4 regions of the Enterobacter sp. JBIWA008 genome follow, and region 3 is predicted to be linked to each of the others. Evidence: predicted binding sites of a transcription regulator. Region 3 holds the regulator's gene; each other region holds the start of a gene.
What was found. The regulator PurR, encoded in region 3, represses purine synthesis genes. The targets are predictions, from matches to a motif close to CANGCAAACGTTTGCNTG.
Positions count from the first base shown of each region.

Region 1: a site for PurR is predicted at 1,287-1,304, ahead of carA (glutamine-hydrolyzing carbamoyl-phosphate synthase small subunit). Genes of this name have one in related genera too.
Region 2: a site for PurR is predicted at 1,918-1,935, ahead of cvpA (colicin V production protein). Genes of this name have one in related genera too.
Region 4: a site for PurR is predicted at 1,779-1,796, ahead of purM (phosphoribosylformylglycinamidine cyclo-ligase). Genes of this name have one in related genera too.

Region 1 covers NZ_CP074149.1:740,430-743,544, forward strand. The annotation lists gene KGP24_RS03575 (LacI family DNA-binding transcriptional regulator) at 1-114, shown strand, start outside; gene dapB (4-hydroxy-tetrahydrodipicolinate reductase) at 247-1,068, shown strand; gene carA (glutamine-hydrolyzing carbamoyl-phosphate synthase small subunit) at 1,523-2,671, shown strand; gene carB (carbamoyl-phosphate synthase large subunit) at 2,690-3,115, shown strand, end outside.
Region 2 covers NZ_CP074149.1:3,383,122-3,386,236, forward strand. The annotation lists gene purF (amidophosphoribosyltransferase) at 1-1,340, opposite strand, end outside; gene cvpA (colicin V production protein) at 1,374-1,862, opposite strand; gene dedD (cell division protein DedD) at 2,028-2,714, opposite strand; gene folC (bifunctional tetrahydrofolate synthase/dihydrofolate synthase) at 2,704-3,115, opposite strand, start outside.
Region 3 covers NZ_CP074149.1:2,150,532-2,153,646, forward strand. The annotation lists gene punC (purine nucleoside transporter PunC) at 1-321, opposite strand, end outside; gene punR (DNA-binding transcriptional activator PunR) at 436-1,347, shown strand; gene purR (HTH-type transcriptional repressor PurR) at 1,365-2,390, opposite strand; gene KGP24_RS10520 (YnhF family membrane protein) at 2,688-2,777, shown strand; gene KGP24_RS10525 (MFS transporter) at 2,941-3,115, shown strand, end outside.
Region 4 covers NZ_CP074149.1:3,487,374-3,490,488, forward strand. The annotation lists gene KGP24_RS16730 (6-phospho-beta-glucosidase) at 160-1,590, opposite strand; gene purM (phosphoribosylformylglycinamidine cyclo-ligase) at 1,857-2,894, shown strand; gene purN (phosphoribosylglycinamide formyltransferase) at 2,891-3,115, shown strand, end outside.

The DNA.
Region 1 (3,115 bases), 1.4 Mb from region 3:
GGGCGCAAGGCAGGAGAGTTGCTGTATAGCCGCATGCAAGGAAATGATGAACCGGCAAAACGGATTATCCTTCCCCCCGCCCTCGTAGTGCGGGAATCCTGCGGTTTTCGCTGATCGTTATGCTTTTTACTGATATTTCTTCCTGTTTATCATTAAATTCTAATTATTGGTGTTTTCAGTGGCAGCCACCGCGAAGGCTGGTTAATCTGAAAACGGTTTACATCATTTTAACGTAAGAGAATAACTATGCATGATGCACAGATCCGTGTCGCGATTGCGGGCGCGGGTGGACGTATGGGCCGTCAGCTGATTCAGGCGGCACTACAGATGGATGGCGTCGCGCTTGGCGCGGCCCTGGAGCGAGAAGGTTCTTCACTTCTGGGGACCGATGCCGGTGAGCTGGCGGGCGCAGGCCACACGGGCGTTACCGTGCAAAGCAGCCTGGAGGCGGTAAAAGAGGACTTCGATGTATTCATCGATTTTACCCGTCCGGAAGGGACGCTCACGCACCTTGCGTTTTGTCGCCAGCACGGCAAGGGGATGGTGATCGGCACCACCGGTTTTGACGATGCGGGTAAGCAGGCTATCCAGGATGCATCAAAAGATATTGCGATTGTCTTCGCCGCAAACTTCAGCGTGGGCGTTAACGTCATGCTGAAGCTGCTGGAGAAGGCCGCGAAGGTGATGGGCAACTATACCGATATCGAGATCGTAGAAGCTCACCACCGCTACAAAGTTGATGCGCCATCAGGTACGGCGCTGGCGATGGGCGAAGCGATTGCTCATGCACTTGATAAAGATTTAAAAGACTGCGCGGTTTACACCCGCGAAGGTTACACCGGCGAACGCGTGCCGGGCACCATTGGTTTTGCAACCGTGCGGGCGGGTGACATCGTCGGCGAACACACGGCGATGTTCGCCGATATTGGTGAGCGCGTCGAAATTACGCATAAAGCCTCCAGCCGTATGACGTTCGCCAACGGTGCGGTACGTTCCGCTTTGTGGCTAAAAAGCAAGAAAGATGGCCTTTTTGATATGCGAGATGTGCTGGATCTCAACAATTTGTAAGCATTATTACCCATCGTGATGTGGTTATTGCAGTCGTAATCTATTGATTGCATAGGGCAATATTTTATTGCCCTTTTATTTTTCCTGTTTCATCGTGAATTTTACTTTAAATCCATGAATATCTATATATTCTTGCGTTTTTACGTTACTGAAATGTAAATTTTGACCATTTGGTCCACTTTTTTATGCTCAATCGCGTATTTTTTTATTAAACCAGGCGCGCAAGCGTTTTCTGCAGTGATTTACCTGATCTTTTTGTCGCTTAAGCGGCATTCCTCTCACCAGGCCTGCAAAAGACTAAACAAAATATCCGTTTTAAGTTGACTTTTACCCACCAAATCCCCAGAATGCCGCCGTTTGCCAAAAATCCGCTGGCAACACATTTGCATTGATTCGTGACATGGTTATGAATTAATATGCAAATAAAGTGAGTGAATATTCTCTGGAGGGTGTTTTGATTAAGTCAGCGCTATTGGTTCTGGAAGACGGAACCCAGTTTATCGGTCGGGCCATAGGGGCAACGGGTTCGGCGGTTGGGGAAGTCGTTTTCAATACTTCAATGACCGGTTATCAAGAAATCCTCACTGATCCTTCCTATTCTCGCCAAATCGTTACTCTTACTTATCCTCATATCGGCAATGTCGGCACCAATTCGGCTGACGAAGAATCTTCTCAGGTACATGCGCAAGGCCTGGTCATCCGCGACCTGCCGCTGATTGCCAGCAACTTCCGCAATACCGAAGACCTATCTTCTTACCTGAAGCGCCATAACATCGTGGCGATTGCCGATATTGATACCCGTAAGTTAACGCGTTTGCTGCGCGAGAAGGGTGCCCAGAACGGCTGCATCATCGCAGGTGATAACCTCGATGCGACGCTGGCGCTGGAAAAAGCGAAAGCCTTCCCGGGCCTGAACGGCATGGACCTGGCGAAAGAAGTGACTACCGCGGAAGCCTACAGCTGGACGCAGGGTAGCTGGACGCTGGAAGGCGACCTGCCGGAAGCGAAAAAAGAGAGCGAGCTGCCGTTCCACGTGGTGGCCTACGATTTCGGCGCCAAGCGCAACATCCTGCGCATGCTGGTTGACCGCGGCTGCCGCCTGACGGTGGTACCGGCACAAACGTCCGCCGAAGACGTGCTGAAGATGAATCCGGACGGTATTTTCCTGTCTAACGGTCCTGGCGACCCGGCACCGTGCGATTACGCCATCGCTGCCATCAAGTCCTTCCTGGAAACCGACATTCCGGTATTCGGCATCTGCCTCGGCCATCAGCTGCTGGCGCTGGCGAGCGGTGCGAACACCGTTAAGATGAAGTTCGGCCACCACGGTGGTAACCACCCGGTGAAAGACATCGATAACAACACGGTGATGATCACCGCGCAGAACCACGGCTTTGCCGTCGATGAAGCCTCGATGCCGGCTAACCTGCGCGTGACCCATAAGTCGCTGTTCGATGGCACCCTGCAGGGGATTCATCGCACCGATAAGCCAGCGTTCAGCTTCCAGGGCCACCCGGAAGCCAGCCCGGGCCCACACGACGCCGCGCCGCTGTTCGATCACTTCATCGAACTTATCGAGCAATACCGTAAGACCGCTAAATAATCAGGAGCCGAGAAGACAATGCCAAAACGTACAGACATAAAAAGCATCCTGATCCTTGGCGCTGGCCCGATCGTGATCGGGCAGGCCTGCGAATTCGACTACTCCGGCGCGCAGGCGTGTAAAGCCCTGCGTGAAGAGGGTTACCGCGTAATCCTGGTCAACTCCAACCCGGCGACCATCATGACCGACCCGGAAATGGCTGATGCAACCTACATCGAGCCGATTCACTGGGAAGTGGTGCGTAAAATCATCGAGAAAGAGCGTCCGGACGCGGTGCTGCCAACCATGGGCGGCCAGACGGCGCTGAACTGTGCGCTGGAGCTGGAGCGTCAGGGCGTGCTGGAAGAGTTCGGCGTGACCATGATTGGTGCAACCGCCGACGCGATTGATAAAGCAGAAGACCGTCGCCGCTTCGACGTGGCGATGAAGAAAATCGGCCTCGAC
Region 2 (3,115 bases), 1.2 Mb from region 3:
ACCGCGTCGATGAGATCGTTCAGATCCTGGAAAATCAGGCCGTCGGCACCGATGATCTGGCGAATTTCATCCACTTCACGGCCGTGAGCGATCAGCTCGTTGGCGGTTGGCATATCGATGCCGTACACGTTCGGGAAGCGAATCTCCGGCGCAGCAGAGGCCAGGTAAACTTTCTTCGCACCCGCTTCGCGCGCCATCTCGATAATCTGCTCAGAGGTGGTGCCGCGAACGATGGAGTCATCCACCAGCAGAACGTTCTTGTCGCGGAATTCCGCGCGGTTGGCATTCAGCTTGCGGCGCACGGACTTACGGCGCAGATGCTGGCCCGGCATGATAAAGGTACGGCCAACGTAGCGGTTCTTCACGAAGCCCTGACGGTATGGCTTGTCCAGAATGCGGGCGATCTCCAGCGCGATATCGCAGGAGGTTTCCGGGATAGGAATAACCACGTCGATATCGAGATCGTCCCACTCGCGGGCAATCTTCTCGCCGAGCTTCGTGCCCATGTTTACGCGCGCGCTGTAGACGGAAATCTTGTCGATGAAGGAATCCGGGCGGGCGAAGTAAACGTATTCAAACAGGCACGGGTTACTGACCGGGTTATCGGCACACTGGCGGGTAAACAGCTGGCCCTTCTCGGTGATATAGACCGCTTCGCCCGGCGCAACGTCACGCAGGAACTCGAAGCCCAGGGTATCCAGCGCCACGCTCTCAGAGGCAACCATGTATTCGGTACGGCCATCGCCAAGATCGCGTTTGCCGAGCACCAGTGGACGAATGCCGTTTGGATCGCGGAAGGCAACCATACCGTGACCGATGATCATCGCCACGCAGGCATACGCGCCGCGGATCTGGCGGTTTGTCGCGGCAATGGCAGCAAAGATGTTGTCTGCTTCCAGCGGATAGTGACGGAAGTTATCCAGCTCGCTGGCGAACACATTGAGCAGGATTTCAGAATCAGAGGTGGTGTTAATGTGGCGACGTTTCTCTTCGAACAGCTTTTTACGCAGCTCATGCGCGTTGGTCAGGTTGCCGTTGTGAGCAAGGGTGATGCCATACGGTGAGTTGACGTAGAAAGGCTGTGCCTCAGAGGCGCTGGAACTGCCAGCAGTAGGATAACGAACGTGACCGATCCCCATATTACCTTGCAGACGCTGCATATGGCGGGCTTCAAACACATCGTTTACCAGGCCGTTCGCCTTGCGTAAACGGAAGCAGTTGTTTGCATCAATGGTGATGATACCCGCAGCATCCTGCCCACGGTGCTGAAGCACCGTTAACGCGTCATAAATCGACTGGTTTACCGGCATGAAACCGGCGATACCGACAATACCGCACATTCGTCTTTTCCTCGTTAAGCCACATCTCAGGGTTTATGCCCTGGGCAAAAAACTCGACGAGCTTTGCAGATAGTCAAAGAACCATCTGATGATGAAGCTGAACTCTGGAATGAGCTGCGATTTTTGCCAGTCTTCGCTTTTGGAGAACCCGGTAAAGGTATCCAGGAAGAACAGGATCGCGGCCACAATCAGCACGCCTCGTAATGCCCCGAAACAGATCCCGAGCACCCTGTCCGTTCCTGACAGACCGGTTTTCTCGACCAGCTGACCTATCACATAATTCACGATAGCGCCGACAATCAGCGTTGCGATAAACAGCACCGCAATGGCAATTCCGTTTCGGACCAGTTCATCTTCAAAGCCCGTGAACCAGACAGACAGGTAAGTGTAGTAATGACTGGCAACAAAGAAAGCACAACCCCAGGTTACCAGCGATAACGCTTCACGAACAAAGCCACGGATCAGGCTAACCAGACAGGAAAAACCAATCACCGCAATGATGGCGTAATCAATCCAGACCATATGTGTCCCACGATTTAACGCCCTGTCATCCAGTTCGGGGCGAATTCTAACAGAAAAAGAAAACGTTTGCGTAGGGATTTCCTTCCCGCGCGTAAATAAAAAAGGCGCTGAAAAAATGTTCAACGCCGTGGCTTATCGCCTCTCTCTTTAAGGAGCAGGTCGTACTTAGTTCGCGCTGTAGCCCATCACCACACCGCTCAGGCCGGAGATCTGCTTCAGCTCACCGAGTGAACCTTTAAGCTTATCTTTGGACGCTTCTGGCCCCACGAGGATACGGGTAATTTTACCCTGTACCGGCGTGGAAGGTGAAGTGTAAACACGATATCCCGCACTGCGCAGTTTGCTCACAACCTCGTTGACCTTATCGGCGTTTTTCAGCGCGCCCAGCTGTACAACGTAGGCTTTACCGGTCGGTGCCGCGTCTTGTTTCGCCGGCGGTGGCGTTTCTGAGGCTGCAGCCAGTTGCTCAGCCGCTTTATCCCGCTGCGGTTTCGGCTGCGGCTTCTCAACCGGCTTCGGTTTTTCAACCGGTTTAGGCTGCTCTACCGGCACCGGATCGATGTCGCTGCTGCTCGCTGCCGCCAGGCGAGACGGATCGAGCGACGGTGCGGCGGCATCGCCTGCACGCACCTCTTCCGCCGCCCCTTCCGGAGGCTGGGCAGGAAGCGCCTGCGTCGCCGCTGGCAGCATATCCGGCTCGTCGCGGTCACCCGGTTTCGGCACCAGCGGAATAGCGGCAAACTCATCCTGATAATGCTTTTTCTGCCCGTCGAGCAGACCCGGGAGAATAATCACCCCGAGCGCGACCAGCACAATGGTTCCTGTTAAACGGTTCTGAAACTTACTCGCCACCGGTTCTCCCCGCGTCCATCACTTCCATGACATGTGCCACCGTGTGGAATGAACCACACACCAGCACGGTATCTTCTGGTTTAGCATCCGCCATCGCGGCATGCCAGGCCTGAGCCACGCTGCTATAGATTGCGCCTTTGCCGAGATGTTCCATCAGCTGCTCGGCCGTCGCGCCGCGCGGCCCTTCCAGAGGAGCACAATACCAGCTATCGACCACACTCTCCATGCAGGCCAGCGTCCCCCCGATATCTTTATCATGAAGCATACCGATTACCGCCAGCACGCGCCCGGTTTTTGGTAACGATTTGAGACGTCCCGCGAGATACGCCGCCGCATGCGGGTTGTGTGCCACGTCCAGAATCAGGCGCGGCGACTCGCTGACAATCTGGAAACGCCCGGGC
Region 3 (3,115 bases):
GCCCACGGCCTGAATAAACCGCAGCACCAGCAGCCAGGTGGCATCGCGTACCCATAGCATCCCCAGGCAGCCCACGGCAAAAATGGCCAGACCCAGCAACAGTACCGGTTTACGACCAAAGCGATCCGAGAGCGGTCCCCAGAGCAGCTGTGCGAAAGCAAAACCGGCGAGGAACAAACTCAGGCTGGCGCTGATGGCGGCAGCAGGCGTTTGTAAATCTTCCTGCATGGCGGCAAACGCCGGCAGGTACATATCGGTGGCCAAAAAGCCCAGCACGCTTAAGCCGCCGAGCCAGACTAAAAAACCGATCCTGGGTTGCATTATTTTATTCTCCTGAGGAGGCAGGTATACATTGGCGCTGAGTGTAGGGAGTGCAAAGCCGCTTGTGAAACGCTAATATTTGGCTGGTGCATTCAAAAATTTTGCAGGCAGAAAATGTGGTCAGATTATTCTCTTGAAGTGGTCGATGCTGTTGCGCGTAACGGCAGCTTCAGCGGTGCGGCGCAGGAGCTGCACCGCGTCCCTTCGGCAATCAGCTACACGGTGCGCCAGCTGGAGGAGTGGCTGGCGGTTCCGCTGTTTGAACGACGGCATCGTGATGTGGAATTAACGCCCGCAGGCGCGTGGTTTTTAAAGGAAGGGCGTTCTGTTATCAAAAAAATGCAGATCACCCGCGAACAGTGTCAGCAGATCGCTAACGGCTGGCGGGGACATCTTTCCATCGCGGTGGATAATATCGTTAAGCCGGAACGCACCCGGCAGATGATCGTCGATTTCTACCGTCATTTCTCTGACGTCGAGCTGCGGGTCTCGCAGGAGGTGTTTAACGGCGTCTGGGATGCGCTGGCGGACGGCAGGGCAGAGATGGCGATTGGGGCTACGCAGGCGATCCCGGTCGGGGGACGTTACGCCTTTCGTGATATGGGGATGCTGAGCTGGAAATGCGTGGTGGCAAGCGATCATCCGCTGGCGGCGATGGAAGGGCCGCTGAGCGATGATACGCTGCGCAACTGGCCGTCGCTGGTGCTGGAGGATACGTCTCGTTCATTGCCCAAGCGTATCACCTGGCTTCTGGACAACCAGCGGAGGGTGGTTGCCCCTGACTGGGAATCGTCGGCGACGTGCCTCAGCGCCGGACTTTGCGTCGCGATGGTGCCCGTTCATTTCGCGCGTCCGCGCATCGATACCGGAGAGTGGGTTGAGCTGACGCTGGAGAATCCGTTCCCGGACGCGGCCTGCTGCCTGACCTGGCAACAAAATGATGTCTCGCCCGCGATGGCCTGGCTGCTTGATTATCTGGGGGACAGCGAAACGCTGAACCGGGAATGGTTACGGGAGCCAGCATAGCTGGCCCCGTAAAGGGATTAACGACGGTAGTCGCGGAACGGACCATCCGCAACGGAACGGCGTTCAATCAGGCGCGGGTGAACTTCAATGGACTGCGACTCTTCGCGTTTGTTGACGATTCTGTCCAACAGCATATTGAAGGCCGTTTCCCCCAGCGAATCTTTCGGCTGGTGAATGGTCGTCAACGCTGGCGTGAAGAAACGCGCGTTACGCACGTTGTCATACCCGATCACGGAAATATCCTGCGGTACGCGCAGGCCCAGCTCGTCGGCGGCGCAGAGCGCGCCCATGGCCATGATGTCGCCTCCGCAGAACACGGCGGTCGGACGGTGTGGCTGGGAGACGATCTGCTGCATCGCGCGGTAGCCCGACTCCGGCTCAAAGTCGCCCTGCACAATCCAGTTTTCCGGCACGTTGATCAGCGCTTCTTCCATCGCTTTCATAAAACCGGCCAGACGGCCCGCGCCGGTGTTGCGCTCCAGCGGACCGGGGATCACGCCAATCTCGCGGTGACCGCGTTCGATCAGATAACGTCCGGCCATATAGCCGCCTTCAAAGGCGTTATCGATAACGGAATCGGTGAAGTCTGCGCGCGCTTCGCCCCAGTCCATCACCACCATCGGAATATGGCGATACTCTTCAAGCATCGACAGCACGGATTCCGGGTACTCGGAACACATCACCAGCAGGCCATCAACGCGCTTTTGCGCCATCATCGACAGGTAGGCACGCTGTTTTTCAATGCTGTTCCACGCGTTGCCCAGAATCAGGGTATAGCCTTTCTGGAAGCAGTTTTTTTCAACTGCTTCAATAATCTCGGCAAAATAGGCCGCTTCACTGCTGGTTGCCAGCAATCCAATGGACTTGGTGTGATTAACCTTGAGGCTACGTGCAACCGCACTTGGCGAATAGTGCAGCTCTTTAATCGCTGCCCAGACGGCGTTGCGCGTCTCTTCCGCCACAAAGCGGGTTTTGTTAATTACATGTGATACGGTTGTAGTGGAAACGTTTGCGCGTTTTGCTACGTCTTTAATTGTTGCCATTAAATGTCACTCCAGACCATATCCTAAACTCCTGAAAAACTTGAAGGTAAACGTTTGCCTTCTCTCACCCTTATCTCGCAATGTTGAATTGCGGCACGCCGGGAAAACGACACGGGACGTCAGGAGGGGGTCAATGGCCGGTACGCTAATAAATTTAGCGTGGAATTTTGTCCTATCTTGATGAAAAGGGGAAGAGGTAAAGTGGTTATCAGTATAAATCCAGGAAGATTTTTGACGTAATCTGTGCAAAAATGAGCAAGCTCACTTTTCGTGGGGGGATTAAAAGGAGAAAAATTGATGAGTTCCGATCTTAAGTTTTCGCTGTTCACCACCGTTGTTGTGCTGGCTCTGATTGTCGCGGCCGGTCTGACGGCTGCGCTGCATTGATTTACGCGGAGGGAGAGCCTTCTCCCTCCCGACTCCCCGGATTGTTACTTCTCTGGCAAAAATCTTTTGCCATTTTGTTAACTTCTCATTTTTTGTGATTGATGTCATGCTTTCCGCTTCTTTGTTCTGTGTCACCACATGACACGGCATCCGGAGTTGACGCATGAAAATCAATTTTCCCCTGCTGGCCCTGGCGATTGGCGCTTTTGGGATTGGCACCACTGAATTCTCCCCGATGGGGTTACTGCCCGTTATTGCCCGGGGCGTAGATGTCTCGATCCCTGCGGCAGGGATGTTAATCAGCGCCTACGCCATCGGCGTGATGATCGGGGCACCGC
Region 4 (3,115 bases), 1.3 Mb from region 3:
GCCATACCCATGTTGCTTGACGTATATCAAGCAAAGTGATTTAGAGACAAAAAACCGGAGGCGAGACTCCGGCTTGGGTGCGGGTTCTGCCCGGTGGCGCTGCGCTTACGCGGGCCTACGTGTAGTGTAGGTCGGGTAAGCGTTAGCGCCACCCGACAATTACAGGTTATCGCCGTTGCTCGCAATCACCTGCTTATACCAGTCGAACGATTTCTTCTTACTGCGGTTCAGCGTGCCGTTCCCTTCATTGTCTTTATCCACAAAGATAAAGCCGTAGCGTTTTTTCATTTCGCCCGTACCGGCAGACACCAGGTCGATACAGCCCCACGGGGTATACCCCATAAGGTCTACGCCGTCTTCCACCACCGCTTTTTTCATCTCGCGAATGTGGGCGGCCAGGTAGTCAATGCGGTACTGGTCGTTCACCGTGCCGTCGCTCTCCTGCACGTCGATCGCGCCAAAGCCGTTCTCAACGATAAACAGCGGCAGCTGGTAGTGATCCCAGAACCAGTTGAGGGAGTAGCGAAGCCCCACCGGGTCAATCTGCCAGCCCCAGTCGGATTTCTGCACGTACGGGTTAGAGACCAGGCTCTTGCTCTCGTCGTAATCCAGCTGCGGGTTGTCCGCCGTCGCTTTGGTGGCAAAGGACATGTAGTAGCTGAAACCGATATAGTCCACGCAGCCCTGCGTCAGCGCCGCTTTATCTTCTTCGGTAATATCCAGGGCGAAGCCGCGACGCTCGAAGTAGTTGAGCAGATGCTGCGGGTACCTGCCGCGCACGTGCACATCGGTGAACCAGTAGCGGCGGTGCATGGCATTCATCGCCATCATCATATCGTCCGGCGCGCAGGTCAGCGGATAGATAGGACACATGGCAATCATGCAGCCAATCTGCAGCGACGGGTTAATCTCGCGCCCCGCCTTCACCGCCAGGGCACTGGCCACCAGCTCATAGTGCGCCGCCTGGAACATCACCGGCTCACGGTCTTCACCCGGCGCGTACTTCAACCCGGAGTTCGTGAATGGCGCAAAGTCTTCGTGGAAGTTAGCCTGGTTGTTGATCTCGTTGAAGGTCATCCAGTACTTCACTTTATGCTGATAGCGCTGGAACACCACTTTTGCAAAACGAACGAAGAAGTCGATCAGCTTACGGTTGCGCCAGCCGCCGTATTCCGTGACCAGATGGAAAGGCATCTCGAAGTGAGACAGGGTGATAACCGGTTCGATGCCGTACTTCAGGCACTCGTCGAACAGATCGTCATAGAATTTCAGGCCAGCCTCGTTAGGCTCAAGCTCATCGCCTTTCGGGAAGATCCGTGTCCAGGCGATAGAGGTGCGGAAGCATTTGAAGCCCATATCGGCAAAGAGCTTGATGTCTTCTTTATAGCGATGGTAGAAATCGATGGCTTCATGGTTAGGGTAATTTTTCCCTTCCAGCACGCCGTTAGTGATTTCACGCGGCACGCCGTGCGCGCCCGCGGTCATGACATCGGCCACGCTCACGCCCTTGCCGCCCTCTTTCCACCCGCCTTCCAGCTGATGCGCCGCAACGGCCCCACCCCACAGAAAATCTGCTTTAAATCCTGACATTCGCTTTCCCTCATTCTGCGTTATTTTCTGCAAAAACAATTACAGAAACCGGTTTCAGTTCGATGATGTGCAAAGGGAATAGCTGTTGCAAGCAGTTCTCAGAAACCGGTTTCATTTTCGTGAACAGAGTCAAGTTTGGCTGCATTCACGGGGTACACAGAAAAAAAGATCCCCACGTCCAGAATAGGCTCGCAAACGTTTGCCTGGACTGTTAGAATTGCGCCGATTTTTCTTACTAGCTATGCAATCGCGTGGGGATTTAAGCCGTGACCAACAAAACTTCTCTCAGCTACAAAGATGCCGGTGTTGATATTGACGCAGGTAATGCGCTGGTTGACCGAATCAAAGGTGTGGTTAAAAAAACCCGCCGCCCGGAAGTGATGGGTGGTCTGGGTGGATTCGGCGCACTGTGCGCGCTGCCGCAAAAATATCGTGAACCTGTTCTGGTCTCGGGAACTGACGGTGTAGGCACTAAACTGCGTCTGGCGATGGATTTAAAACGTCACGACACGATCGGTATCGATCTGGTCGCGATGTGTGTGAATGACCTGGTGGTACAGGGCGCAGAGCCGCTGTTCTTCCTCGATTACTACGCGACCGGAAAACTGGACGTGGATACCGCAGCCAGCGTTATTAGCGGCATCGCCGAAGGCTGTCTGCAGTCCGGCTGCGCGCTGGTCGGTGGTGAAACCGCAGAAATGCCTGGCATGTATCACGGCGAAGATTATGACGTCGCGGGCTTCTGCGTCGGCGTAGTAGAAAAATCAGAAATTATCGACGGCAGCAAAGTGGCCGATGGCGATGTGCTGATCGCGCTGGCCTCCAGCGGCCCGCACTCTAACGGCTATTCCCTGGTGCGTAAAATCCTCGAAGTGAGCGGCTGTGACCCGCTAACTACCGAACTTGACGGTAAACCTCTGGCTGACCATCTGCTGGCGCCGACCCGCATCTACGTGAAAAACGTGCTTGAGCTTATCGAGAACGTCGACGTTCACGCCATCGCTCACCTGACCGGCGGCGGCTTCTGGGAAAACATTCCGCGCGTCCTGCCGGATAACACCCAGGCGGTGATCGACGAATCATCATGGCAGTGGCCAGCAGTGTTCAACTGGCTGCAGACCGCAGGCAACGTGAGCTCTCACGAAATGTACCGCACCTTTAACTGCGGCGTGGGCATGGTTATCGCCCTGCCGGCAAGCGAAGCGGATAAAGCGGTTAAGCTGCTGACTGAAAAAGGTGAAAACGCGTGGAAAATCGGTACGATTAAAGCTTCCGATTCCGAACAGCGTGTGGTCATTGAATGAAAAACATCGTGGTGCTCATTTCCGGCAACGGAAGCAATTTGCAGGCAATCATAGACGCCTGCAAACAGAAGAAAATCAATGGCACCATTCGGGCAGTTTTCAGCAACAAGGCCGACGCGTTCGGCCTTGAGCGTGCGCGGGAAGCGAACATTCCTGCGCACGCGCTGGAAGCCAGCCAGTTCGCCGGGCGTGAAGCCTTTGACCGCGAGCTGGTGCATGAG